Regions from separate parts of the Rhodococcus sp. Z6_132 genome, predicted to be linked through region 2. Evidence: predicted binding sites of a transcription regulator. Region 2 holds the regulator's gene; the other holds the start of a gene.
The links. Region 2 encodes LexA, which represses DNA repair genes until DNA is damaged. Its sites were predicted from a motif close to CGAACANNTGTTCG; they were not measured.
Positions count from the first base shown of each region.

Region 1: ruvC (crossover junction endodeoxyribonuclease RuvC) is a predicted target of LexA. The motif match lies at 1,693-1,706, and genes of this name have one in related genera.

Region 1 covers NZ_JBYUNP010000002.1:633,516-647,755, forward strand. Annotated here, with positions in the region: gene AC3YO9_RS09655 (SDR family NAD(P)-dependent oxidoreductase) at 1-748, opposite strand, end outside; gene AC3YO9_RS09660 (enoyl-CoA hydratase/isomerase family protein) at 745-1,572, opposite strand; gene ruvC (crossover junction endodeoxyribonuclease RuvC) at 1,748-2,317, shown strand; gene ruvA (Holliday junction branch migration protein RuvA) at 2,314-2,904, shown strand; gene ruvB (Holliday junction branch migration DNA helicase RuvB) at 2,901-3,944, shown strand; gene yajC (preprotein translocase subunit YajC) at 4,032-4,388, shown strand; gene secD (protein translocase subunit SecD) at 4,529-6,340, shown strand; gene secF (protein translocase subunit SecF) at 6,343-7,635, shown strand; gene AC3YO9_RS09695 (adenine phosphoribosyltransferase) at 7,632-8,201, shown strand; gene AC3YO9_RS09700 (RelA/SpoT family protein) at 8,305-10,620, shown strand; gene AC3YO9_RS09705 (HNH endonuclease signature motif containing protein) at 10,617-11,960, opposite strand; gene AC3YO9_RS09710 (peptidylprolyl isomerase) at 12,065-12,853, opposite strand; gene AC3YO9_RS09715 (peptidylprolyl isomerase) at 12,850-13,722, opposite strand; gene AC3YO9_RS09720 (MBL fold metallo-hydrolase) at 13,878-14,240, shown strand, end outside.
Region 2 covers NZ_JBYUNP010000003.1:671,388-685,627, reverse strand. Annotated here, with positions in the region: gene AC3YO9_RS16410 (DJ-1/PfpI family protein) at 1-765, opposite strand, end outside; gene AC3YO9_RS16405 (hypothetical protein) at 896-1,066, shown strand; gene AC3YO9_RS16400 (serine hydrolase domain-containing protein) at 1,132-2,169, shown strand; gene AC3YO9_RS16395 (vitamin B12-dependent ribonucleotide reductase) at 2,478-5,336, opposite strand; gene nrdR (transcriptional regulator NrdR) at 5,458-5,928, opposite strand; gene AC3YO9_RS16385 (LysM peptidoglycan-binding domain-containing protein) at 6,240-6,851, opposite strand; gene lexA (transcriptional repressor LexA) at 7,177-7,845, shown strand; gene hflX (GTPase HflX) at 7,842-9,221, opposite strand; gene dapF (diaminopimelate epimerase) at 9,454-10,296, opposite strand; gene aceB (malate synthase A) at 10,415-12,028, shown strand; gene AC3YO9_RS16360 (FAD-linked oxidase C-terminal domain-containing protein) at 12,035-13,540, shown strand; gene AC3YO9_RS16355 (FAD-binding oxidoreductase) at 13,530-14,240, shown strand, end outside.

The DNA.
Region 1 (14,240 bases), on a different contig from region 2:
CGGCGATCAGCACCTGTCCGGTGACGTAGCTGCCGGCGTCGGAGGTGAGCAGCAGTGCCGGCCCCACCATCTCCTCCGGCGTGGCCAGCCGCTGCTGGAACGACCCCACCCGCATGGCCTCGACGGCCTCCGGGGTGTTGTTGCGCACCATGTCGGTGTCCACCGATCCGGGCGCCAGGGCGTTCACCCGGATGCCCCGTGACGCGTACTCGGCGGCCATCGACCGGGTGAGCGACATCAGGGCCGCCTTGCCCGCGGCGTACATGGCGACCTTGGGCGCGAACATGAACGCGCCGACCGAGATGATGTTCAGCACCGCGGCGTGGCTGCTCGCCGTCAGGTGCGGCAGCGCCTCCTGCACCAGGAACAGCGGGCCGCGGACGTTGACGTCCTGCGACTTGGCCCACGCCTGCGGTGTCATCTGCCCCAGCGGCTGGGTCACCGGGTTGGCCGCGCCGTTCACCACGATGTCCACCCCGCCGAACTCGGCCACGGTGCGCTGCACCAGCGTCGCCAGCGCGTCCAGGTCGCCGGCGTGGGTGGGCACCCCGATGGCGTTGCCGCCCAGGCTCTGCAGGTGCTGGGCCGTGGCCTTGGTGGCCTCGGCCTTGCGGCTGGCCACCACCACGTTCGCGCCGGCGCAGGTGTAGGCCTCGGCGATGGCCAGCCCGATGCCGCGGGTGCCGCCGGTGACGATGGCGGTGCGCCCAGCCAGGTCGAAGAGCCGGTTGAGCTGGTCGTGGTTCATGACTCTCCTGTGGAGGGGGACGGTGATGCCCACCGCGGTGGGCGCTTCTCCCGGAAGGCCGCGCTGGCCTCGCGGAAGTCGCTGCTGGTGCCCGCCAGGATCTGGGTGCGGTTCTCCAGCGCGATGGCTGCGTCCACGCTGGTGGCGGCGGCGTTCGCGGTGAGCACCTGCTTGGTCATCGCCAGCGCGAAGGGGCTGTGCGCCAGCAGGGTGGCCGCCAGCTTGCGTGCCGCGACGAGCAGCTGCGCGTCCGGCACCACCTGGGTGAGCAGGCCGATGCGCTCCGCCTCCTCGGCGTCGAACGTGCGCGCGGTGGTGATCAGCTCGGTGGCGCGGGAGAGCCCGACCAGCCGCGGCAGCGTGTAGCTGATGCCGATGTCGCACCCGGACACGCCGATCTTGATGAACTGCACGCCGAAGGTGGCCGAGGCCGCCGCGATCCGCAGGTCGCAGGCGGCGGCGAGCGCCAGTCCACCACCGAAGGCAGGGCCGTTGACCGCGGCGATCACCGTCTGCGGCAGCCGCTGCAGGCGGGGCACCAGCGAGGCGAGGTACTCCTGGGAGCGCATCCCGGCCGCTGGTCCGCTCAGCCCGGCGGCGGTGGGGGAGCGCTGCGTCTCGTCCTTGAGGTCGAGCCCGGCGCAGAAGCCTCGACCGGCGCCGGTGAGCACCACCACCCGAGCCTCGTTGTCCTGCTCCAGCACGGCGAGCGTGGTGTGCAGCTCTTCCGCCAGGGCGAAGCTCAGGGCGTTGAGTCGCTCCGGCCGGTTGAGCGTCACCACGGCCAGGCCGGCTGCGGGACGCTCGAGCTCGACCAGGGGCATGCGGCTCCAGTGTTCGTGCCGGACTATTCCGGTTCGAACCTATCTCAGGGCCGGAAGACTCCGGGCCCGCACCGCCGAGCGTGTCGCTGCTCGGTGCACAGCACCGCGCCCACTAGAGTTCGAACGTCTGTTCGCACCGGAGCGGGCGCTGACCAGGAGCAAAGGGGATGAGCCAGTGCGCGTGCTCGGTGTCGACCCCGGCCTGACCCGCTGCGGCTTCGGCGTGGTGGAGGGTGGCCGTGGCCGCGAGGTGTTCGCGCTGGACGTGGACGTGGTCCGCACCCCCGCAGACCTCGACCTGGCCCAGCGGCTGCTGCTCATCTCCCAGGCGGCCGAGCACTGGCTGGACGTGCACTCACCCGACGTCGTCGCGGTGGAGCGGGTGTTCAGCCAGCACAACGTGCGCACGGCCATGGGCACCGCGCAGGCCGGCGGAGTGGTGGCCCTCTCGGCGGCGCGGCGCGGCATCCCGGTCAGCTTCCACACCCCCAGCGAGGTCAAGGCCGCCGTCACCGGCAGCGGCACGGCGGGCAAGGCGCAGGTGACCACGATGGTGACCAAGCTGCTGGGCCTCAACGTCAAGCCCGCGCCCGCCGACGCCGCCGACGCGCTCGCCCTGGCCATCTGTCACTGCTGGCGCGCGCCGATGATGGCCCGGTTGGCTGCTGCCGAGCAGGCGGCGGCCGAGCAGCAGCGCCGGTACCAGGAACGACTGGCCCAGGCACGAAAGGCAGGCGCTCGGTGATCTCCTCCATCCGCGGAGAGGTGTTGTCCCTGGGGCTCGACCACGCGGTGGTCGAGGTTGGCGGAGTGGGCCTGCGCGTGCACGCCACCCCGGCCACCCTGGCGGGGCTGCGCCGCGGCGACGAGGGTCGGTTGTCCACCACGCTCATCGTCCGCGAGGACGCGCTCACCCTGTACGGCTTCGGCGACGCGGAGTCCCGGGAGCTGTTCGGGCTGCTGCTCACCGTCTCCGGGGTGGGCCCGCGGCTGGCCATGGCGGTGCTGTCGGTGCACGAGCCGGACGCGCTGCGCGCGGCGCTGGCCGAGGAGAACGTCACCGCGCTCACCCGGGTGCCCGGGATCGGCAAGCGTGGCGCCGAGCGGATGATCGTCGAGCTCAAGGACAAGGTGGAGAAGGTGGCCGGCGGGTCTGGGGTGCAGCACCTCGGTGGTGCCGTCCGCGAGCAGGTGCTCGACGCCCTCGTCGGCCTCGGCTTCCCGACCAAGCAGGCCGAGCAGGTGGTGGACGCCGTCCTCGCCGACGCCCCCGACCTCACCACGCCGGTGGCGCTGCGCACCGCCCTCAACGCGCTGGGCCGCAAGCGGTGACCGGGCGCGAGGAGCTCACGCCGGAGGCGCTGCCGGAGGACCGTGACGCCGAGCGCAGCCTGCGGCCCCGCAGCCTCACCGAGTTCATCGGGCAGGCCAGGGTGCGCGAGCAGCTGGAGCTGGTGCTCTCCGCGGCACAGCTGCGCGGCACACCGCCCGACCACGTGCTGCTGTCCGGCCCGCCCGGGCTGGGCAAGACCAGCCTGGCCATGATCATCGCCGAGGAGCTGGGGTCCGCGCTGCGGATCACCTCGGGTCCGGCGCTGGAGCGCGCCGGTGACCTCGCCGCCATGCTGAGCAACCTGCTCGAGGGCGACGTGCTGTTCATCGACGAGATCCACCGCATCGCGCGGCCCGCCGAGGAGATGCTGTACCTGGCGATGGAGGACTTCCGGGTGGACGTGGTGGTGGGCAAGGGCCCCGGTGCCACGTCCATCCCGCTGGAGGTCGCCCCGTTCACGCTGGTGGGCGCCACCACCCGCTCCGGGGCGCTGACCGGTCCGCTGCGCGACCGCTTCGGCTTCACCGCGCACATGGAGTTCTACGAGCCGGCCGAGCTCGAGCTGGTCATCCGCCGCTCCGCGGGCATTCTCGGGGTGCAGCTCGACCCCGGTGGGGCGAAGGAGATCGCCGGGCGCTCCCGGGGCACTCCGCGCATCGCCAACCGGCTGCTGCGCCGGGTGCGCGACTTCGCCGACGTCCGCGCGGACGGGGTGGTCACCCGGGAGGTCGCCCGGGCGGCGCTGGCCGTCTACGACGTGGACGAGCTGGGCCTGGACCGGCTGGACAAGGCAGTGCTGGGCGCGCTGGTGCGCAGCTTCGGCGGGGGGCCGGTCGGCGTGGCCACCCTGGCCGTGGCCGTGGGTGAGGAGCCCGCCACGGTGGAAGCGGTCTGCGAGCCGTTCCTGGTGCGCGCCGGGATGCTCGCGCGCACCCCGCGGGGCCGGGTGGCCACCGCCGCTGCCTGGGCGCACCTGGGTCTGGTGCCGCCGCCGGACGCGGTCAGCGGCGGCACGCCCGAACCGCCGCTGTTCGACTGACGCGGGGGTGCCGCAGGCGGCTAATGGCACACTTGGGTGTTGGTCGGGCGATACTGCCCGATCCAGTCAACCTAAGGATCCACTCTGATGGAAAACTTGATCCTCCCGCTCCTGCTGGTCGCGCTGGTCCTGCCGATGTTCCTGGGACGCCGCCGCCAGCAGAAGGTGCTGCAGGAGGCGCAGGAGTTCCAGGACTCCCTGAGCGTCGGTGACCGGATCATGACCACCGCTGGCCTGTACGCCACCGTGGTAGCCCTGGACGAGGAGACCGTGGAGCTGGAGATCGCTCCCGGCGTGGTCACCACCTGGAACCGCATGGTCGTCAGGGAGCGTGTCTCCGACACCGCCGCCGACGTCCCCGACGTGTACGACTACTCCGACGAGCTCGACGCGAGCCACGACGCGTCCCGGCCGGACCTGGTCAAGCGCGACACCACGGCCTGACCCGCACCGGCCCGGTGCACGCAGCGTGAACAGGGCCTTCACCTGCACACAGGTACGCTCTGCCGGCGCTCGTGGTCGCAGGGCGCACGACGTGGCGGGCTGCACCCATGATGAAGCGAACCTGAGGAGAGTTACCGAACGTGGCACCACCGGCAGGGCAGATCCGCCCCGTTCGCTACCTGGCCATCTTCGTGGCGATCGTGGCGGCGCTCTACTGTCTGGTGTTCTTCACCGGCGACCGCAAGCCCACCCCGAAGCTCGGCATCGACCTGCAGGGCGGTACCCGGGTCACGTTGACCGCGCGCACCCCCAACGGTGAGGCGCCCAGCCAGGAGAGCCTCAACACCGCCCGGGAGATCATCGAGAACCGGGTGAACGGCATCGGGGTGTCCGGCTCCGAGGTGATCATCGACGGGTCGAACCTGGTGATCACCGTGCCGGGAGACGACGGCGCCCAGGCCAAGGCGCTCGGGCAGACCGCGCAGCTGTACTTCCGTGGCGTGCAGACCGAGGTGGCCGCGACCCCGCCGGCCACCACCGCGCCGACCACTCCGGCTCCGGCCCCGGCGACCACGCCCCCTGCGCCCGCGGTGACCTCCGAGGCGCCCGCACCCACCACCGCCCCGCCGCCGACGCCGCAGGGCCGTCCGGTGCCCGCGCAGGATCCGAGCATCCCGCCCGAGCCCACCACGGTCGCCCCTGCGCCGACCACCGCTGCCCCCGCACCCACCACGGCTGCCCCCGCACCCACCCCCTCTGCGCCCGCCCCGGAAGCGCCCGCCGTCACGACCACTCCGTCGGCCGCCACCCCCGCACCGGTGCCGGGCAGCGAGGCGGCCAGGGTCGCCGGCGAGATCGCCGCCGCGAAGGCGCAGCGCCAGAGCACCGACGCGGCGGTCCAGCAGCAGGCCCTGACCACGCTGGACTGCTCCGTGGCCGACGTCCTCGCCGGCAACGACGACCCGGCGCTGCCGCTGGTCACCTGCGGCGCCGACGGGCTGGCCAAGTACGTCCTGACCCCGGCCTTCCTCAAGGGCAGCGACATCAAGGACGCCACGTCCTCGGTGGCCTCCGGCGGGGTCGGCTTCGAGGTGCAGCTGACCTTCACCGGTGAGGGCGGCAACATCTGGGCCGCCTACACCGCCCAGAACGTGGGCAAGCAGGCCGCGTTCGTGCTCGACAGCGAGGTGGTCAGCGCCCCGCGGATCAACTCCGCGATCACCGGCGGCGTCACCTCGATCACCGGCAAGTTCAGCCAGCCGCAGGCCGAGGAGCTGGCCAACACCCTGAAGTACGGCTCGCTCCCGCTGTCGTTCAACCAGTCGGAGGCGCAGACGGTCTCGGCCAGCCTGGGCCTGGCCTCGCTCAAGGCGGGCCTGCTGGCCGGTGGCATCGGCCTGATCCTGGTGCTCATCTACTGCCTGTTGTACTACCGGCTGCTCGGCGTGCTCACCGCGCTGTCGCTGATCCTGTCCGGCGTGGTCATCTACGCCGTGCTGGTCCTGCTCGGCCGCTACATCGGCTTCACCCTGGACCTCGCCGGCATCGCCGGGTTCATCGTGGCCATCGGCATCACCGCCGACTCGTTCGTGGTGTTCTTCGAACGGTTGAAGGACGAGGTCCGGGAGGGCCGCAGCTTCCGGTCGGCGGTGCCCCGCGGCTGGGTGCGTGCTCGGCGCACCATCCTCTCCGCTGACGCGGTGAGCTTCCTGGCCGCGGCGGTGCTGTACGTGCTTGCCGTCGGGCAGGTCAAGGGCTTCGCGTTCACCCTCGGCATGTCCACCGTGCTCGACCTGATCGTGGTCTTCCTGGTCACCCACCCGCTGGTGGCGATGGCGTCCAAGAACGCCTTCCTGTCCCGGCCCGAGCTCACCGGGCTGGGCTCGGTGCAGGCGCAGGCCAAGCAACGCAAGCAGCTCGCCGCCGCCGGCGCACGCCCGAAGGAGGCCTGAGCATGTCCGAGACCCCAGACCCCCAGGGCAGCACCACCCAGAACGACGAGAGCCTCAACGGCGACGAGAACGGTGGCTCCCTGAACGGTGGAGTCGACACCCGTGACCCGCTGACGCGCAAGAACGTCATGACCCGGCTCTACTCCGGCACGGGCGCGTTCGACATCATCGGCAACCGGCGTCGCTGGTACGTCATCACCGCAGTCCTGGTGCTGGTCTGCCTCGGCTCCATCATCTTCCGGGGCTTCAACCTCGGCATCGACTTCGAGGGCGGCACCCAGATCCAGTTCCCCGCCGGCGGTGCCACGGTCTCCGAGGTCGAGGAGGTGTACTCGGCGGTCATCGGCACCGACCCGGTGACCGTGCAGACGGTGGGCTCCGGCGGCTCCAGCACCATCCAGATCCGCTCGGAGACGCTGGACGCCAACCAGGTCGACGGGCTGCGCCAGGCGCTCTTCGACGCCTTCCGCCCGGCGCCGGCCGGCGGTGAGCCGAGCCTGGCCGCCATCAGCGACACGGCGGTGAGCGACACCTGGGGCAGCGAGATCACCCAGAAGGCGATCGTCGCGCTGATCGTGTTCCTGGTGCTGGTCGGCATCTTCATCGGCATCGTCTTCGAGCGGGACATGGCCATCGCGGCGCTCGCCGCTCTGGCCCAGGACCTCATCGTCACCGCAGGCGTGTACTCCCTCATCGGGTTCGAGGTCACCCCGGGCACGGTGATCGGTCTGCTGACCATTCTCGGCTTCTCGCTCTACGACACCGTCGTGGTGTTCGACAAGGTGCACGAGACCACCCGCGGGGTGCTGCACCTGACCCGGCGCACCTACGCCGAGCAGGCCAACCTGGCGGTCAACCAGACCATCGTCCGGTCGGTGAACACCACGGTGATCGCGGTGCTGCCGGTGCTCGGGCTGCTGGTCATCGGCGTGTGGCTGCTCGGTGTCGGCACGCTCAAGGACCTGGCACTGGTGCAGCTGACCGGCCTGATCGTGGGTACCTTCTCCTCGATCTTCCTGGCCACGCCGCTGGTGGTGACGCTGCGCGAGCGCAAGGGCGAGGTGGCCGTGCACACCAAGAAGGTGCTGGCCCGGCGCAAGGCGCTGGCGGCCAAGCAGGCGGGTGCGCCGGAGGCCGCCATGGTCGGCGGTGCTGACGTCGCCGCCGTCCGTGCCACCACGGCCACCACGACCCCGCGCACCCCGGTGCGCCCCACTCGCCCGACCAAGCCCAACCAGAAGCGGGGGAGCGCGCCCAGCACGGGTGCGCGCCCCACTGGAAAGCGGAAGCGATGAGCCTCACCAACGACCTCGACGTGCGGCGCAGCGCGGCGGAGCACGTCCGGCGACTCACCCGGGTGGTCGCGGACTTTCCCGTCCCCGGCGTGCTGTTCTCCGACCTCACCCCGGTGTTCGCCGACGGTCCCGCGCTGGCCGCGGTGATCGCCGCGCTGGCCGAGGACGCCCAGGGTGTGGACCTGGTGGCGGGCATCGACGCACGTGGCTTCCTGCTCGGCTCCGGGGTGGCCCTGGCGCTGGGCGTCGGGGTGCTGCCGGTGCGCAAGGCCGGCAAGCTCCCGCCGCCGGTGCACTCGCAGAGCTACGACCTCGAGTACGGCAAGGCGACCCTCGAGGTGCCGGCCGCGGCGGTGGACCTGCACGGTCGCCGGGTGCTGGTGGTGGACGACGTGCTGGCCACCGGCGGGACCCTGGCCGCGTCGGTGCGGCTGCTGCGGCGGTGCGGGGCCGAGGTCACCGCGGCTGCGGCCGTCCTGGAGGTTCCCGGTCTGGGTGGGCGCGAGCTGCTCGCCGACGGTCCCGAAGAGGGACGTGCCCCGCTCGTCTGTGTCGTCCCTGCCTGAGGTTTACTCTCGACACCGTGACGGTGTGACCGTTGCGTGATGACGGCATGCCGTTCCAGGCATTGGGCAGGAGGTGGAAGTGGTGAGCCACGACGTGCAACCGGTGTCCACCGAGAGTGCTGATGGCGCGGGAGCTGTTGCGGAGACCCCGCCCCCGTCCAGCACCTCGTCGGCCTCGCGGCGCGTGCGTGCCCGCCTGGCCCGACGCATCACCGCGCAGCGTGGGGGTGCCGTCAAGCCGGTGCTCGAGCCGCTGGCGACGCTGCACCGGTCGCTGCACCCCAAGGCGGACCTGGTCACCCTGCAGCGCGCCTACGACGCCGCGGAGGCCCACCACGAGGGCCAGATGCGCAAGTCTGGCGACCACTACATCACCCACCCGCTGGCGGTGGCGACCATCCTGGCCGAGCTGGGCATGGACACCACCACGCTGATCGCCGCCCTGCTGCACGACACCGTGGAGGACACCGGCTACTCGCTGGACGAGCTGCGCCGCGACTTCGGCGACGAGGTGGCGCACCTGGTGGACGGGGTCACCAAGCTGGACAAGGTGGCGCTGGGCAGCGCCGCTGAGGCAGAGACCATTCGCAAGATGATCATCGCGATGGCCCGCGACCCCCGCGTGCTGGTGATCAAGGTGGCCGACCGGCTGCACAACATGCGCACCATGCGGTTCCTGCCGCCGGAGAAGCAGGTGCGCAAGGCGCGCGAGACCCTCGAGGTCATCGCCCCGCTGGCGCACCGGCTGGGAATGGCGACGGTCAAGTGGGAGCTGGAGGACCTGGCGTTCGCGATCCTGCACCCCAAGAAGTACGACGAGATCGTGCGGCTGGTGGCCGGCCGCGCGCCCTCGCGGGAGACCTACCTGGCCACCGTTCAGCAGCAGATCCAGCAGACGCTCACCGAGGGTCGCGTCGACGCCACGGTGGAGGGCCGGCCTAAGCACTACTGGTCGATCTACCAGAAGATGATCGTCAAGGGACGCGACTTCGACGACATCCACGACCTGGTGGGTCTGCGGGTGCTGTGCGAGGAGGTCAAGGACTGCTACGCCGCCGTGGGCGTGGTGCACTCGCTGTGGCAGCCGATGGCGGGGCGGTTCAAGGACTACATCGCCCAGCCGCGCTACGGGGTGTACCAGTCGCTGCACACCACGGTGGTGGGCCCGGAGGGCAAGCCGCTGGAGGTGCAGGTGCGTACCCGCGAGATGCACCGCACCGCGGAGTTCGGCATCGCCGCGCACTGGCGGTACAAGGAGTCCCGCGGCAAGAACGCGGCCTCCCCCGGCGCCGACGTGGACGAGATGGCGTGGATGCGTCAGCTGCTGGCGTGGCAGCGGGAGTCGGCCGACCCGGGGGAGTTCCTGGAGTCGCTGCGCTACGACCTGGCGGTCAAGGAGATCTTCGTGTTCACCCCCAAGGGGGACGTGATCACGCTGCCGGCCGGCTCGACGCCGGTGGACTTCGCCTACGCCGTGCACACCGAGGTGGGCAACCGCTGCATCGGTGCGCGGGTGAACGGGCGCCTCGTGGCGCTGGAGCGGCCGCTGGAGAACGGCGAGGTGGTGGAGGTGTTCACCTCCAAGGCCGCCAACGCCGGGCCCAGCCGTGACTGGCAGAGCTTCGTGGTGTCGCCGCGGGCCAAGAGCAAGATCCGGCAGTGGTTCGCCAAGGAGCGCCGCGAGGAGTCGCTGGAGGCGGGCAAGCTCGCCATCACCAAGGAGGTGCGGCGCGGCGGGTTGCCGCTGCACCGGTTGGTGAGCGGGGAGACCATCTCCGCGCTGGCCCGCGAGCTGCGCTACGCCGACGTCTCGGCGCTGTACACCGCGGTGGGCGAGGGTCACGTGTCGGCGCAGCACCTGGTGCAGCGGCTGGTGGCGCAGCTGGGCGGTGTGGAGGACGCCGAGGAAGAGCTGGCTGCACGCGCGACGCCGTCGACCACCACGGGACATTCGCGACGCTCCACCGACGTCGGTGTGCTGGTCACCGGCGCCACCGGCGTGCTCACCAAGCTGGCGAAGTGCTGCACGCCGGTGCCTGGCGACGCGATCCTGGGCTTCGTCACCCGGGGCGGCGGGGTGAGCGTGCACCGCACCGACTGCACCAACGCCACCTCGCTGAACGCGCAGGCGGAGCGACACGTGGAGGTGCAGTGGGCGCCGACCTCGTCGTCGGTGTTCCTGGTGGCCATCCAGGTGGAGGCGCTGGACCGGCACCGCCTGCTGTCTGACATCACCAAGACGTTGGCCGACGAGAAGGTCAACATCCTGTCCGCGTCGGTCACCACCTCGCACGACCGCGTGGCGGTCAGCAAGTTCACCTTTGAGATGGGCGAGCCCAAGCACCTCGGCAACGTGCTCAACGTGGTGCGCAACGTAGAGGGTGTCTACGACGTGTACCGAGTGACCTCAGCCAGCTAGGGCGGGTCGGGGTCGCTCAGGTCCGGTGGGTGGTGGATCGGGTTGGTGCGTGGAACCTGTTGTGGGTCAACGTGTCTGGGTGCGAGCCATTCCACTCTGCCGCTGGTGCCCATGCGGACGGTGAAGCCTTCGTGGGTGATGAGGCGGTGGTCGAACGGGCAGACTAGCGCGAGGTTGTGCAGGTCGGTGGGCCCACCGTGTTGCCACTCGTGCAGGTGGTGGACCTGGGTCCACTGGGCGGGCATCTCACAGCCCGGCCGGGTGCAGCCGCGGTCTCGGGCGTACAGGGCCAGGCGTTGCGCCGGTGAGGCCAGTCGTTGCCCGGTGCCCAGGTGCAGGACCTGGCCGGCGGAGTCCAGCACGCAGGGCAGCCACCTCGCGTCGGCGGCCATGCGCAGCACGTCACGCACCGGCACAGTCCCACCTGAGGCGGTGCTGGCAGTGCCTGTCCGGCGCTCCAGGTCCGCCAGTCCCATGGTGACCACCACCGTCGCTGGCAGACCACGGTTGTTCGGGAGCTCACCGGAGGCGAGGGCGTTGCGGCACAGTGTGGCCAGCGCGTCGTGGTTTCGCTGCGCGGCGCTGCGCGGATCCACAACCCCATCTTCCGACACCGGCCGGGCGGCCGCGGAGAACGCCGCGTCCACCAGGGCCCGGGTCATCGGGTCCAGCTCACCGCTGATGCGGCTCATCCCGTCCGGGCGCTGGCGGCCGATGGTGAAGCCACGTCGCCGCGCCCGGTCCACGTCAGAGGTCTCGCGGCCGTCGGGATCGAGGTAGGTAGTCAGTCGCTCCGCCGCCTTGGTCAATTCGGAGGGCCGCAGCGCACACGCCTGCGCGGCCAGAGTCTGCTCGGCCAACCCGACAGTCTCGGTGTCCAGGGATGCGGGTAGGTCGTGCATCGTCTTGGCGACGATCTCGGCGTGCCGCGGGGAGAGGGAGCCTTCCGCTTCGGCGGCCGCGCACGCAGGATGGGCCGGTCCGAGGTCCTCACCAGTGAACGACGTGCGCGGCCCTCGAAGCTGCGCAGCCCGTACCCGGGCCCGCGCCTCCTGGATGTCCAGGTGCAGCAGCTCCGACAACAACCCCGCAGTACCGCGAGCCAGGAACACCGTGGCCAAGGAGCGGCACTCCATCTCCACGATCAACCGATGCTGCACTGTGGGCTTCATCCGTTGCACCCGCTCCACCTCACGGCACACCGCCAACACCCCAGCATTGCTGAGCCCGGCCAGCGGCAGCCGCTGCAACCGCCCCATCACTGAGGCGTGCTCGGCCAGTAGCGAGGCGACCTCGTCGGGGAGGTCCTCCACTGCCACTGCCGCAACATTCGAACGCATGTTCGAAGCATAGGGCCCCGCCCCGACATTTTCGGCCCTGTGACCAGCACCGACAGCGAACGGGCCGCCCCCGGCAAGGAGCGGCCCGTTCGAGAACACCAGAGCTAGCTGGCCGTGGCCTTCTCGATGGTGACCGCGGTCTTGGGTGCGCCGCCGCCAGCACTGATGGAGCCGTCGTCGCCGCCCGCCGCCACCTTGTCGAGGGTGGCCAGCCCGGCCTCGCTGATGGAGCCCACCACTGTGTAGGTCGGCGGCAGCGGCGAGTCCTGGTACACCAGGAAGAACTGGCTGCCGTTGCTGGACGGCTTGCCGGTGTTGGCCATGGCGACGGTGCCGCGGGGGTAGTTCACCGACGTGGACAGCGCGGGATCATTCGCCTGGTACAGGTCGGTCGGGTACTCGTTGGCGTAGACGTACCCGGGACCACCGTTGCCCTTGCCGGTCGGGTCGCCGCACTGCAGGACGTAGATGCCGGAGGTCACCAGGCGGTGGCACGGGGTGTCGTCGAAGTAGCCCTGCGTCGACAGGCTCACCATGCTGTTGACCGTGCACGGTGCGAGCGCCCGGTCGAGGTTCAGCCCGATGTCACCGACGGACGTGTCCAGGGTGACGGTCGCGATCCCCTGGGTGGAGATGTTGGCGGTCGGCGGGGGGCTCACCGGCCGCACCGCTTGCGCGGACGGCGGGTAGGCGCAGGTGACCGTCGGCGGGAGCGGGGTGGGCCGGGCGAACTGGCCGGCCAGCGGCGCGCTGGTGGGGGACGTGCTCGGTGCGCCGGTGGTGGACACCGGCAGTGATGCGGGAGCAGCGCCGTCGTCGGAGTCGCTGCTGCAGCCTGCGAGGCTCAGCGCCGCGGCCAGTGCGACCGCCGCGAGCGCGGTGGCCCGCCTCATGCCTGCACCGTCATCGAGGTGATGGTGACGGGAGTGGCGGGCGCCCCGCCGCCGGCGCTGATGGAGCCGTCGTCACCACCGGCCGCGATCTTCTCCAGCACGGCCAGGCCGGGTTCGTCCACGGTGCCGAAGACGGTGTACTGCGGCGGCAGCGGGGAGTCCTTGTAGAGCAGGAAGAACTGGCTGCCGTTGCTGTTGGGCTGACCGCTGTTGGCCATCGCGATCGTGCCGCGCGGGTAGATCGCGGCCGCCTGGGCAGCGGCGTCGTCCGCGGCGTACTGGTCGGTGGGGAACTCGTTGCCGAAGCCGTAGCCCGGGCCGCCGGTGCCCTGCCCGGTGGGGTCGCCGCACTGCAGGACGTAGATGCCGGAGGTCACCAGGCGGTGGCACGGGGTGTCGTTGAAGTACTGCTGGTTGGCCAGGCTGACGAAGCTGTTCACCGTGCACGGAGACAGGGCCCGGTCCAGCGACAGCCCGAGGTCACCCTGGGTGGTGGCCATCTTCACCGCGGCCACCCCCTGGGTGGACACCCCGGTGCTCTGCGGCGGGGTGTTCGGCTTGGACGCCTCGCCGGAGGCGGGGTAGCTGCAGTCCACAGTGGCAGGCAGAGCCGCGCTGCGGGCGGCGGGCAGCGGCGCACCCTCGGCCGGCGCCTCCTCGGTGGTGGGCGGGGCAGCAGTGGTGTTGTCGTCCTCGCCGCCGCGGGTGAGCACCACCACGAGGGCCACCACGCCGATGGCCAGCACCACGCCGATGGCGGTGAACGCCACGGTCAGCTGGCGGCGCCGCTTGGCCCGGACCGCCCGCCGCTCCAGCTGGCGCTCGAGCTTGCGCTTGGCGGCTTGGCGTCGCTGCTCGTTGGTCGGCACCGGGTGGTCCTCCAGGTCGTGGGCGCCCAGAACGGTCCGGGCGGGGCGAGGGTCAGACCCACCGAGTGTGCCAGCCCCCGGGTGTCGGGAGCGTGAGGGGCGGCGCCGATAGGCTGACCGAGTCCACCGCCGTCTCCACACCAGGAGCCCTCACCGTGCTTGTCGCCGGGTTTCCCGCCGGGTCGTTCCAGACCAACTGCTACGTGATCGCTCCCGAGGAGGGCGGCCCCTGCGTCGTGGTCGACCCCGGCCAGGACGCAGTCGAGCCACTCACGGCGCTGCTGGCTCGGCACCGGCTGACTCCCGCAGCCGTCCTGCTCACGCATGGACACCTCGACCACACCTGGTCGGTGTTTCCCGTGTGCGACGGCAACGACATCCCCGCCTACATCCACCCGCTGGACGAGGAGATGCTGGCCGACCCCGGCAAGGGCGTCAGCCCGCAGATGCAGGCGATGCTCGGTGACCTCGTCTTCCGCGAGCCCCGCGAGGTGCGCGCCCTCGGCGACGGTGACGGG
Region 2 (14,240 bases):
CACGGCGTGCAGCTGCTGTGGGCTGGCGGGGATCACCCGGCTGACGCGGAGGGCCAGCGCGGCGGTGCCGTCGACGTCGGCCACCAGACGTTCGGCCAGCGGGCGGGCCGAGGCCGGGTTCTGCCCGGTGTACAGGTTGCGGTCGATGACCAGGAACGGCCACAGCGGCGTGGCGCCCCGCAGGTAGTGCGCGCCAGCCTCGGTGAGGCGGTCCTGCAGCAGCCACGGCGCCGTGCGGGCGAGGCCGTTGAGCGTCTCCTCGCGGTTGGACAGGCCCGTCATCCGGTAGCCGGCGAAGGGCCACACCCTGTCGGGTTGGGTGGCGGCCAGGGTGGCGGCGGGGCCGTGGCAGACCAGGGCCAGCGGCTTGCCGGAGGCGAGGCGGCGGCGCAGCAGCTCGCCGGAGGTCGTGTCCGTGGCGAGGTCCGCCATCGGCCCGTGCCCGCCGACGTAGAAAACAACGTCGTAGGCGTCCGGGTCGACGTCGGCCAGGTCCAGCGGATGCTCGAGCGTTGCGCCCAGTGCGGCGAGGTAGCGCCGGTGCTTGCGGGCGGTGGACGGTAGCCCGCCCGCGAGCCCGAGGCTCTTGGGGTCAGCCACCGGCGGCCTGCCGCATGGGGTCGCGATGTCGACGGTCCAGCCTGCCGCGGTGAAGATGCGGTGCGGCTCGACCAGCTCCCCGGCCCAGTACCCGGTGGGGTGCCGGGTTCCGTCGCGCAGCGTCCAGTGGTCGGCGGCGGAGACCACGAGCAGGGCGGTTGTCATGGCGCACAGCCTGCCCGAGCGTGGCGATCCCGCGCAGCGCGGGTGATCGCGGCTCGCTCCTCGGGCACCGCATCCGTCCGTAGCGTGGCGACATCGAGCCTCGTCGGCAAGAACGAGAGAAGGAGACGCCATGAAGCTCACGCCCAGCGGCGGCCAGACCGCGGTGGGCCCCACGGACTGGTTCAGCGGCACGGTCTACCTCGACGGCATCCAGAACCCGGACGAGCAGTCCGCCGTCGGGTGCGCCCAACGTGCGGTTCACCCCGGGCGCCCGGACGGCCAGGTGGTGACCTGGCTCTAAGACGTACTTTAGTCATCCACATGAGACAGCTCCTCGCTTGAGCTGGGCGAACGGAGGAAACCCGCGTGATCGACCCTGGCGCTCTCGACGAGGCCGTCGAGCGCATCGCTGCCCGGCACGGCAAGCAGCACGTCGGGCTGGTGGTGGGGGCGGTGACGTCCGCCGGCGCGCGGTCCGTCGTGCCTAAGGGGGGCATCCGCGCGCCTAACGGCCCCGCGCCCCGCGCCGACAGCCTGTTCGAGATCGGCTCGGTCACCAAGGTGTTCACCGCGTTGCTGCTCGCCGAGGCCGTGACGCGCGGCGAGCTGTCCCTCGACACTCCGGTCGGCGACCTGCTGCCAGAAGTCGCCGTCCCGACCCGCGACGGCGTCGCGATCACCGTCGAGCACCTGGCGACGCACACCGCGGGGCTGCCCAACAACCCGATGCCGCTTCGGGCCGCGATCTGGGCTGCGTGGAAGGCTCGTGCCGGCGACCCGTGGAAGGAGATCGACCGCGCCGCGCTGCTGACCGCGCTGGGCGAGACCGAGTTGCGCCACACGCCCGGCACCGGCCGAATCGCCTACTCGAACCTCGGTGCGGGCGTGCTGGGCCACGCGCTGGTCGCCGCCGCTGCGCGCCATGACTTCGGTGAGTTGGTGCAGTCACGGATCTGCGAGCCGCTCGGAATGGTCGACACCGTGCTCCTCCCCAACCGGGAGCAGGCGCAGCGGGAGGCCGACGGCCACCGCCGGCGCCGGCGTACCACCGGCCACTGGGAGGTCGCCGGCCTGCCCGGCGCGGGTGCGCTGCGCTCCACAGCCACCGACATGCTCACCTTCCTGCACGCCCAGCTCCGCCCGGACGCCACCCCGCTGGGACCGGCGATCGCACTCACCCACCCGGAGCGCCGGCCCGGCAAGAGACTCGGCATCGGGCTCGGCTGGCTGCGAGTGCCGATCAGCGGCGACCACATCATGCTCTGGCACAACGGCGGCACCGGCGGCTTCCGAGCGTTCGCTGGGTTCGTGCCGGCCGCCGGGATGGGTGTGGTCGTGTTGGCGAACGACTTGCGCAGCGTCGACCGCGTCGGCCTCGAGCTGCTCACTGCACTCAGCACATAGCCGGCAGCTCTTGCGGCTCCGGGCAGCGCGGCCATAAGGGGACGGTGCCCTCCTGACGTCGCTCAGTGCACGCCCGATGATGTCCGGTTCGCCACCAGGGTTGCACTCCACGGCACCGGCCCCTGGCTCTGGCAATGGGGCCGCCCCGGCCGCGCGAGGCGGCCGGGGCGGCTGAGAGGAGCTACTTGCCAAGTTCAGACGAGTTGCCGAGCTTGGCAAGAAATATCACCGCTAGCCGCAATGACATTCCGGCGAGCCCGCCGGGACATCCCGCGAGAAACCGCAGGACATCCCGGCAAGCCTCGCCCTCAGCTGCAGCCGCTGGTGGAGCCGCAGCCCTCGCAGACGTAGCAGGAGCCGGCCGGGCGCATCTTGGTGCCGCAGGTGAAGCACAGCGGCGCGTCGGTGGCCATGCCCATCACCAGCTCCAGCAGCTCGGCCGAGCTGCCGACACCACCCGGCGCGGGCGTGGCCACGGCCACCTCATCCGGGTCGACGGTGGGCTCGGTGCCCACGCCGGAACGCAGACCCTCCACGTCCACCTCGGCCGGGGCACCGGTGCCGTAGTCGGTGGCCGCCACCTTGGCCGAGCGCTCCTCCGCGGAGTAGATGCCCAGCTCGGCGCGCTTCTCCGCCGGCAGGTGGTCCAGCGCCAGGCGACGGAACAGGTAGTCCACCACCGAGGTCGCGATGCGCACGTCCGGGTCGTCGGTCATGCCCGACGGCTCGAAGCGCATGTTCACGAACTTGGACACGTAGGTCTCCAGCGGCACGCCGTACTGCAGCGCGATGGAGATGGCCATCGAGAAGGCGTCCATCACACCGGAGAGGGTGGAGCCCTGCTTGCTCATCTTGACGAAGATCTCGCCCACGTGGCCGTCGGGGTAGTTGCCCGCCGTCACGTAGCCCTCGGCGCCACCGACGGCGAAGGACACCGTCTGGCCGTTGCGCTTCTTGGGCAGGCGCTTGCGGGTGGGCGCGGCCTCCACGATCTCGGTCACCACGGTCTTGTTGGAGCTGGCCGAGCCCGAGCTGCCGGCGGACAGCGGCTGGCCCACCTTGCAGTTGTCGCGGTAGATGGCCAGCGCCTTGATGCCCAGCTTCCAGCTGTCGAAGTAGATGCCCTCGACCTCCTCGACGGTGGCCGTCTCCGGCATGTTCACCGTCTTGGAGATGGCACCGGACAGGAACGGCTGGGCCGCTGCCATCATCCGGACATGGCCCATCGGGGCGATGGCCCGGGCACCCATGGCGCAGTCGAACACCTCGTAGTGCTCCGGACGGAGGCCGGGAGCGTCGATGACGTGACCCTTGGCCGCGATGTGCTCGACGATGGCCTCGACCTGCTCGGGCTGGTAGCCCAGCGAGGTCAGCGCGCGCGGCACCGTCTGGTTGACGATCTGCATGGAGCCGCCGCCGACCAGCTTCTTGAACTTGACCAGCGAGAAGTCCGGCTCGATGCCGGTGGTGTCGCAGTCCATCATGAAACCGATGGTGCCGGTGGGCGCCAGGACGCTGGCCTGGGCGTTGCGCCAGCCGTTGGCGGCACCGATCTTGAGGCCCTCCTGCCACACCGCGGTGGCCGCCTTGTGCACGGCAGCGTCGGTGCGGTGCAGGGTGCGCACCTGGTCGTTGGCCGCGGCGTGCTTGCGCATGACGCGCTGGTGCGCCTCGGCGTTGCGGGCGTAGCCCTCGTACGGGCCGACCACGCCGGCCATCTCGGCGGAGCGCTTGTAGGCGGCACCGGTCATCAGCGAGGTGATGGACGCGGCGAGCGCCCGGCCACCCTCGGAGTCGTAGGCGTGGCCGGTGGCCATGAGCAGCGCGCCCAGGTTGGCGTAGCCGATGCCCAGCTGACGGAACTTGCGGGTGGTGTCCCCGATGGGCTCGGTGGGGAAGTCGGCGAAGCAGATGGAGATGTCCATCGCGGTGATGATGATCTCGACGGCCTTGGCGAAGGTGGCCGCGTCGAAGCCGCCGTCGTCGGTCAGGAACTTCATCAGGTTCAGCGACGCCAGGTTGCAGCTGGAGTTGTCCAGGTGCATGTACTCGCTGCAGGGGTTGGAGGCGCTGATGCGACCCGACTCGGGGCAGGTGTGCCAGTCGTTGATGGTGTCGTCGTACTGGATGCCCGGGTCGGCACACTCCCACGCGGCGGTGGCGATGGAGCGGAACAGCGTCTTGGCGTCCACCGTCTCGATGACGTCGCCGGTGTCGCGGGCACGCAGGCCGAACTCGCTGCTGTTCTCCACCGCACGCATGAACTCGTCGCTGACGCGCACCGAGTTGTTGGCGTTCTGGTACTGCACGCTGGTGATGTCGGCGCCACCGAGGTCCATGTCGTAACCGGCGTCGCGGAGGACGCGGATCTTGTTCTCCTCCTTGGCCTTGGTCTCGACGAACTCCTGGATGTCGGGGTGGTCGACGTCGAGGACGACCATCTTGGCCGCGCGGCGGGTGGCGCCACCGGACTTGATGGTGCCGGCGGAGGCGTCGGCACCACGCATGAAGCTGACCGGGCCGGAGGCGGTGCCGCCGGAGGACAGCAGCTCCTTGGAGGAGCGGATGCGGGAGAGGTTCAGGCCGGCGCCGGAGCCGCCCTTGAAGATCATCCCCTCTTCCTTGTACCAGTTCAGGATCGAGTCCATGGTGTCGTCCACCGCGAGGATGAAGCAGGCGCTGACCTGCTGCGGCGAGGCGGTGCCGACGTTGAACCACACCGGGGAGTTGAAGCTGAAGACCTGGTTGAGCAGCATCCAGGTGAGCTCGTGGGAGAAGATCTCCGCGTCCTCGTCGGAGGCGAAGTAGCCGTGCTCCAGGCCGGCCTTGGTGTAGGTGTCCACCACGCGGTTGAGCAGCTGGCGCAGGCTGCGCTCGCGGGTGTCCGAGCCGGCCGCCCCGCGGAAGTACTTGCTGGTGACGATGTTGACGGCGTTGAGCGACCAGCTCTCGGGGAACTCCACCCCGCGCTGCTCGAAGTTCACCGTGCCGTCGCGCCAGTTGGTCATGACCACGTCGCGCTGGGCCCAGGTGACCTCGTCGTAGGGGTGCACGCCCGCAGTGGTGTAGACCCGCTCCATCCGAACGCCGGCCTTGCGGTTCTGCTTGCCGCCCTTGGCCGAGCGGCTGCTCGAACCGGATGTGTGGGCTCCGACGGTCTCCGTCATGGGATGGGCCTCTCTCTCACTGCTGCTGCTCTGGTCTGGCGTTGCTGAATGGGGTGGGAAACCGGCACGAGTGCCGGTGGGGTGCTGTGGGGTGACCGCCTGCGCCGCAGACGGTGCGGGACTACTCGGAGACGCCGTCCGCGTGCCGCGCGTGCTGGCGCAGCGCGCGGATCTCCTTCTCGAAGTCGTCGGCGGAGGTGAAGGAGCGGTAGACGGAGGCGAACCGCAGGTAGGCGACCTCGTCGAGCTCGCGCAGCGGACCGAGGATGGCCAGGCCGACCTCGTGGCTGGGGATCTCGGCCGATCCCCCGGCCCGCACCTGGTCCTCCACCTGCTGGGCCAGCAGGCTGAGCGCGTCGTCGTTGACGGGTCGGCCCTGGCAGGCGCGACGCACGCCCACCATCACCTTGTCGCGGCTGAAGGGCTCGGTGACGCCGCTGCGCTTGACCACCGACAGCACCGCGTTCTCCACCGTGGTGAAGCGCCGCCCGCACTCCGGGCACGCGCGACGGCGGCGGATGGCCTGGCCGTCCTCGACCTCGCGCGAGTCGACCACGCGAGAGTCGGAGTGACGACAGAACGGACAGTGCACGACATCCCCTTCTCGGACGACAAGCCCCGCTGCCCGCAGGCCGTCGGAGCACGCCAAGCTAGGGCGTGGGTGTGGACGGATCCGTGGACAACCTGTGGATCCCCCTACACAGTGGGACCCCAACCTGTGGACTAACCACATCTATGTAACTACTAGATGTTGTGGTCATGACCGTAATCCCCACTAGGCCCCGATGCAAGCCATCGGCAACGGATTTTGCGTCTCCCCAGCCCGGTCGGCGTGTCCGCCTCGCGGAGACGGTGTGCCACCAGCAGTCCGGCGGGGTCGACGGCGCCAGCACGTGTCCAGCGTCATCCGCCGACGGGCACGACCAGCGACTGGCCGGGGCGCACGGCGACCGTGTCCAGGGCGTTGAGATCGACGATGCGCTGCACCATGGCCGCCGCGGGCACCCCCGGGGCCGAGCGCACCGCCACCGCGGACAGGCTCTCCCCGGCGCGCACCTGGGTGACGGCCGTCTGCGTGGGCATGGGGGCGTCGCCGCCTCCCCCCAGGGTCACCACGGCGAGCACGCCGAGCGCGAGCGCGCCGGCGAGCACGGCGCCGGTGACCACCAGGCGCAGGCGCACCTGAGCCGGGGACGGTCGAGTGACCCGTGGCGTGCAGGCTGCCCGGCGGAGTGGGGCGGTGCCGTACTCGACCAGGCGCCCAGCCGGGCGGCGGCGGGCGACCTCGCGGGGACGGCGGGTGCGCCGGGGCGCCTCCACGGTGCGCGCCGCCCCAGCGTCCCCGGCCCGCAGGGAGCCCAGCGAGCGCAGCTCGCGCTCGAGCTCGAACAGGTCGGCGCGGCGTCGCGGGTCAACCAGCAGGGAGTCAGTGAGACGTGGCCCAGCGAGACGTGAGTGTGCGTTGCGAACGCCCGCGCGGTGCAGGGTGGAGCGGCGATCAGCCAGATCGAGCATGTCAACCTCCCGTGTCGAACAGGCGTTCGATTCGAACGTCTGGTCGATGTCTACCAGGGGCGACCGACAAAATCGAGAGCTGTCGGCGTGTTGATCGAACAGGTGTTTGAATGTGACCTGCTGCAGGACTAAGTTCGAATCACCAGAACACCACCGCACTTTGGCGAAGTTCCGCAGGTGGACGCACACCCGCGCGGCCTCGTCGCAGAGCACCGGACCACTCGCGGTTCCCCACAGGAGGCATCACACGATGAGCAGCCACACTCCCGGCGCCCCGACCACGGCGGGTGCCGCTCCGGGTGCCACCGCCGAGGAGACCGCCGACCTGTCGGCCGCCGCCGCCGGCCTCACGCCGCGCCAGCGCAAGGTGCTCGAGGTGATCCGGGACTCGGTCGAGGTGCGGGGCTACCCGCCCAGCGTCCGCGAGATCGGCGAGGCCGTCGGCCTGACCTCCACCTCATCGGTGTCCCACCAGCTCAAGGCGCTGGAGCGCAAGGGGTTCCTCCGACGCGACCCCAACCGCCCGCGGGCGGTGGACGTGCGGATGCCCGAAGACCTGGCCAACCAGGCGGCTGCGGCCACCACCGGTGAGGGCGGCAGCGTGCTGCAGCAGATGCCCACCCCCACCTTCGTGCCGGTGCTGGGCCGCATCGCCGCCGGTGGCCCCATCCTGGCCGAGCAGGCGGTGGAAGAGGTCTTCCCCCTCCCCCGCGAGCTGGTGGGCGACGGCACCCTGTTCATGCTCCGCGTGGTCGGCGAGTCGATGATCGACGCGGCGATCTGCGACGGCGACTGGGTGGTGGTGCGCCAGCAGAACGTCGCCGAGAACGGTGACGTCGTGGCCGCCATGATCGACGGCGAGGCCACCGTCAAGACGTTCAAGCGCCGAGACGGCGAGGTGTGGCTGATACCGCACAACGCCGCCTTCGAGCCCATCCCCGGCAACGAGGCCACCGTGCTCGGCAAGGTGGTCTCGGTGATGCGCAAGCTCTAGGCAGGCACCTGCGGGCTGGCGAACTCCACCAGCGCCGCTCCAAGGTCGGCACGCACCCGCGCCCGCAGGTGCGTGCCCTCGGGCTGGTGGGTCTCCTCGAGCACCTCCCCCTCCGAGTGCACCCGCGCGACCAGCTCACCGCGGGTGAAGGGCACGAGCACGTCCACCTCCACCTCCGGGTGCGGCATCAGCTCGACCAGCCGCTGCCGCAGCTCGTCCATGCCCTCCCCGGTGTGGGCGGAAACGAAGACCGCGTCCGGCATCAGGTTGCGCAGCTGGGCCAGCACCACCGGGTCGGCCACGTCCACCTTGTTCACCACGATCAGCTCCGGCGGCAGCCCGGTCTTGCGCTCGTCGGCCACCTCCACCAGCACCTGGCGCACCGCGGCCACCTGCTGGGTGGGCTGCGGGTCCGACCCGTCCACCACGTGCAGCAGCAGGTCGGCGTCGGCGACCTCCTCCAGGGTGGAGCGGAACGCCTCGATCAGCTGGGTGGGCAGGTGCCGCACGAACCCCACCGTGTCGGTGAGCACGTACTCGCGACCGTCGGCCAGCTCGGACCGGCGCGTGGTCGGGTCGAGGGTGGCGAACAGCGCGTTCTGCACCAGCACCCCGGCACCGGTGAGGGCGTTGAGCAGGCTGGACTTGCCGGCGTTGGTGTAGCCGGCGATGGCCACGCTGGGCACCTCGTTGCGGCGGCGGCTGTCGCGCTTGGTGTCGCGCGCCTGCTTCATGCCCTTGATCTCCCGACGCAGCTTGGCCATCCGCTCGCGGATGCGTCGCCGGTCGGTCTCGATCTTGGTCTCACCAGGTCCACGCAGACCCACCCCGCCGGCACTGCCGCCGGCACCGCCGGCCTGCCGGGACATCGACTCACCCCAGCCGCGCAGGCGGGGAAGCATGTACTGCATCTGGGCCAGCGCCACCTGCGCCTTGCCCTCGCGGGACGTGGCGTGCTGGGCGAAGATGTCCAGGATCAGCGCGGTGCGGTCCACCACCTTGACCTTGACCACCTTCTCCAGCGCGTTCAGCTGCGCCGGGGTCAGCTCGCCGTCGCAGATCACGGTGTCCGCGCCGGTGGCCACCACGATGTCGCGCAGCTCGGCAGCCTTGCCGGAGCCGATGTAGGTGGCCGGGTCGGGCTTGTCGCGCCGCTGGACCAGGCCCTCGAGCACCTCCGAGCCGGCGGTCTCGGCCAGCGCGGCCAGCTCGGCCAGGCTCAGCTCGGCGTCCTCGGCGGTGCTGCCCTGCATCCAGACACCGACGAGCACGACGCGCTCCAGGCGGAGCTGGCGGTACTCGACCTCGGTGACGTCGGTGAGCTCGGTGGACAGCCCGGCGACGCGGCGCAACGAGGTGCGCTCCTGCAGCTGCATCTCGCCGACCGAGGGGTCGTGGTCGGGGCCCGGGGAGAAGGTGTCTCCGGAGGCGCCGTCCGGGGACTCGGCCTCGCCGAGGGGAACCTCGTCGAAGGGGGCACCGTCCGCGGCAGCGGCGTCGATGGGGGCATCTGTGTCGTGGTCGTCCCACGTGGATGAGTTCGTCATACAACGCCCATGGTCCCACGGAACGCGATGATTGCCCACTGAGATATGCCCAGGGCAGAACCTATGCCGGGGCGGCCCACCAGTGCGGGTCGATGCTGCCGTGCGCCAGCAGCACGGACGGGCCGCGCAGGTGGCTGGTGTGCTCGGAGATGCTCACCCGCACCTGTCCGCCCAGCACGTTCACCGCCACGTCCCCGGTGCTCGCCCCCGCGACCTTGAGGGCCGCGACCGCAGCGGCGACGGTGCCGGTGCCGCAGGAGCGGGTCTCCCCCACCCCGCGCTCGTGCACCCGCATGTGCACCTCGCCCCCGGCCAGCGGGCTGACGAGCTCGATGTTCACCCCGTGCGGGAAGAGCGTGGCATCGAAGCCGGGCTGGGTGCTCAGGTCGAAGGTGCTGAGGTCGCGGTCGGTGACGCAGGCCAGGTGCGGGTTGCCCAGGTCCACGGCCACACCGCCGAAGAGCTCCCCGGCCAGGGCGGCGGTGCCGCCGCCGAGCACCCGGGCAGGGCCCATGTCCACGGTCACCTCGCCGAACGCGCCGTCGCCGGCGTGCACCACCACCGGCCGGGCGCCGGCTCGGGTGCCCACCACGAACTCGTCGCGCGGCTCCAGGCCGGTTGCCCGCAGGTAGTGCGCGAACACCCGGACGCCGTTGCCGCACATCTCCGCGATGGAGCCGTCGGCGTTGCGGTAGTCCATGAACCAGTCGTCGGCGCACACCCCCTCGGCGAGGGGCTCCTCCAGCGCGCCGGCGCGCACCACCCGCAGCACCCCGTCGGCGCCCAGGCCGCGGCGCCGGTCGCACAGCGCGGTCACCTGCTTGGCGGTGAGGTCGAGCATCCCGTCCACGTCGGGCAGCACCACGAAGTCGTTCTGGGTGCCGTGCCCCTTGGCGAAGTCCACGGCGCTCATCCTAGGTTCGTACCCCGACCATCGCTGCTGTTGCGCAGGTCACAGGCCAGTCCTACCGTCGTGATGCATCAGCGGCTCGATTCCGTCCTGCGGAGTGCGGAGGAACGCCATGGCCACCGCACCACCCACCGGCATCGAGGTCCGTGGCGAGCGCCAGGACGGCTTCGACTGCGTGCTCACCGACGAGGCGCTGGGCCTGCTGGCCGACCTGCACCGCCGGTTCAACCCCCGACGGCGCGAGCTGCTCGAGGCCCGCCAGCGCCGCCAGGCCGGCCTGGACGCCGGTGGCACGCTGGACTTCCTGCCCGAGACCGCCGACGTCCGCAGCGACGACAGCTGGTCGGTGGCGCCGCCGGCGCCGGGGCTGGTGGACCGGCGGGCCGAGATCACCGGCCCCACCGACGCCAAGATGACCATCAACGCGCTGAACTCCGGCGCCAAGGTGTGGCTGGCCGACTTCGAGGACGCCAACACCCCGCTGTGGCCGAACATGGTGCAGGGCCAGCTGAACCTGCGGGCGGCGCTGGACCGCACCATCGACTTCACCGCCGAGGGCGGCAAGAGCTACGCGCTGCGCCCGGCGGAGGAGCTGGCCACCATCGTGGTGCGTCCGCGCGGGTGGCACCTGCCGGAGAAGCACGTGCTGGTGGACGGGGAGGAGGTCTCCGGCTCGCTGTTCGACTTCACGCTGTACCTGGTGACCAGTGGCCGCAAGCAGGTCGAGCTGGGCCAGGGCCCCTACTACTACCTGCCCAAGATGGAGAGCCACCTCGAGGCTCGGCTGTGGAACGACGTCTTCCTGCACGCCCAGCAGGCCCTCGGCATCCCGCGCGGCACCATCCGCGCCACCGTGCTCATCGAGACGCTGCCCGCGGCGTTCGAGATGGAGGAGATCCTGCACGAGCTGCGCGAGCACTCCGCCGGGTGCAACGCCGGACGCTGGGACTACCTGTTCAGCACCATCAAGTGCTTCGCCCACCGCGGCGCCGACTTCGTGCTGCCCGACCGCAACTCCGTGACCATGACCGCGCCGTTCATGCGGGCCTACACCGAGCTGCTGGTGCGCACCTGCCACAAGCGCGGCGCGCACGCCATCGGCGGCATGGCCGCGTTCATCCCCTCCCGCCGCGACGAGGAGGTCAACGCCAACGCCACCAGGAAGGTCACCGAGGACAAGACCCGGGAGGCTCGGGCGGGCTTCGACGGCTCCTGGGTGGCACACCCGGACATGGTGGGGCTGTGCACCGAGGTGTTCACCGAGGTCCTCGGCGAGCGGCCCCACCAGCTGGACAACACGCGGGAGGACGTGCACGTCACCGCCGACCAGCTGCTGGACGTGCGCTCCACCCCGGGCGAGGCCACCGAGGAGGGGCTGCGCAACGACATCAGCGTGGGCATCCAGTACCTCTCGGCGTGGCTGCGAGGGCAGGGCGCGGTGGGGATCTTCAACCTGATGGAGGACGCCGCCACCGCGGAGATCGCCCGCACCCAGGTGTGGCAGTGGCTGCACAACGACGTGGTGCTCTCCAGCGGCGCCAAGGTGACCACCGAGCTGGTGCAGCAGCTGGTGGACGAGGAGCTGGCCAAGATCGAGCAGGCCGTGGGCGAGGACGCCTACCAGCAGGGCGGCTACGAGCAGGGCCGCGCGCTGTTCACCGAGATGGCGCTGAGCAGCGACCTCTCGGAGTTCCTCACCCTGCCCGCCTACGCCCGGATGCCGTGAGCAGCCATGACCACCGAGGTGGAGCAGGCACCGGTGCCGCCCGAGCACGCGCCGGTGGACGTGGACGTGCTGGCGCAGCGGCTGCGCGCGGGCCTGGGCGAGAAGGGCGTGCTCACCGACCCCACCCGGCTGAGCACCTACCAGTGCGACGGGCTGGCGCACTACCGCGTCACCCCGGCGGTGGTGGCGCTGCCGACCGACGCCGCCCAGGTGCAGCACTGCGTGCGGGTGTGCGTGGAGCTGGGCGTGCCGTTCGTGGCCCGGGGCTCGGGCACCGGGCTCTCCGGCGGGGCGCTGCCGCGGGCTGACGGGGTTCTCATCGTCACCTCGCAGATGCGCCGCATCCTGGAGATCGACGTGGACAACGAGCTGGCCGTGGTGGAGCCCGGGGTGATCAACCTCGACGTCAGCCGAGCCACCGGTCCGCTGGGCTGGTACTTCGCCCCTGATCCGTCCAGCCAGCAGGTGTGCTCGGTGGGCGGCAACGTGGCGGAGAACTCCGGCGGGGCGCACTGCCTGAAGTACGGCTTCACCACCAACCACGTGCTCGGGGTGGAGGTGGTCACCCCGGACGGCGAGCTGCTCATGCTCGGCGGGCGCAGCCGCGACTGCCCCGGCTACGACCTGCGCGGGGTGTTCGTCGGCAGCGAGGGCACCCTCGGCATCGCCACCAAGGTGGTGGTGCGGCTGCTGCGGACGCCGGAGACGGTCCGCACCCTGCTGGCGGGATTTCCCTCCACCGACGCCGCCGGGGCCGCGGTGTCGGCGATCATCAGCGCCGGGGTGGTGCCCGCGGCGATCGAGATGATGGACGCCCTCGCCATCGAGGCCGCCGAGGCGGCGGTGCACTGCCGCTACCCCGACGGTGCGGGTGCGGTGCTGGTGGTGGAGCTGGACGGTCCGGCCGCGGAGGTCGAGCACACCTTCGCCGCGGTGCAGCAGCACTGCCAGGACAACGGGTCGTTCGAGATCCGGGTGGCCGCCGACGACGTCGAGCGCGCCCTCATCTGGCGGGGCCGCAAGTCTGCCTTCGCCGCGGTGGGTCGCATCAGCCCCGACTACATCGTGCAGGACGGCGTCATCCCCCGGACCGCGCTGGCGGAGGTGCTCACCGCCATGCGCGAGCTGGCCGAGGGTGCCGGCGTGCGGGTGGCCAACGTCTTCCACGCCGGCGACGGCAACCTGCACCCGCTGGTGCTCTTCGACGCCGCCAAGCCCGGCGAGGCCGAGCGTGCCGAGGAGGTCAGCGGCGGCATCCTGGACCTCTGCCTGCACCACGGCGGGTCGATCACCGGCGAGCACGGAGTGGGCGCCGACAAGGCCAAGCACATGCCCAAGATGTTCACCGCCGCCGACCTGGACACCATGCAGCGGGTGCGGTGCGCCTTCGACCCGCAGGCGCTGAGCAACCCGGGCAAGGTCTTTCCCACCCCCCGGCTGTGCGGGGAGGTGCCCGGGCGCCGCACGCGGGCGCACCCGTTGGTGGAGGCAGGGATCGCCGATGTCTTCTAGCGACGTCTCCAGCGCCGGCCCCTCGGCCACCACCGACACCGAGCGGCTGGCCGAGGCACTGGTCGCCGCGGTGGGCGCGGAGCACGTGCGCCCCGGCGGAGCGCTCGGCCACGGGCTGACCGCGCGCCCGGCCGACACCGACGAGGTGGCCGCGGTGCTGCGCGCCGCCGGGCAGGCCCACGCCACCGTGCTGCCGGTGGGTGGGGCCAGCACCGTGGACTGGCTGCCGGGCCCACCGGTGGACGTGCACCTGGAGCTGGGCCGGATGGACGCCGTGCTCGAGCACGCCGCCGGCGACCTGGTGGTGCACGTGCAGGCCGGCGCGCGGCTGGCCGACCTGCAGGCCGCCCTGGCCCCGCACGGACAGCGGCTGGCGGTGAGCTCACCGCTGCCCACCAGCGCCATCGGCGGGCTGGTGGCCGCCGACCTCTCCGGCCCGGAGCGCTACCAGCACGGCACCGTCCGCGACCTGATGCTGGGCACCACCACCGTGGCCGGGGACGCCACCGTCGCCCGCTCCGGCGGCAAGGTGGTCAAGAACGTCGCCGGCTACGACCTGGGCAAGCTCTACACCGGCTCCCGCGGCACCCTCGGCGTGCTCACCGACGCCTGGTTCCGGCTGCGCCCGCTGCCCGAGGCGGTGTGCTGGGTGAGCACCCCGGCGCCGGGCAGCATCGCCGCGGCGGCCGCGCTGGCCGCG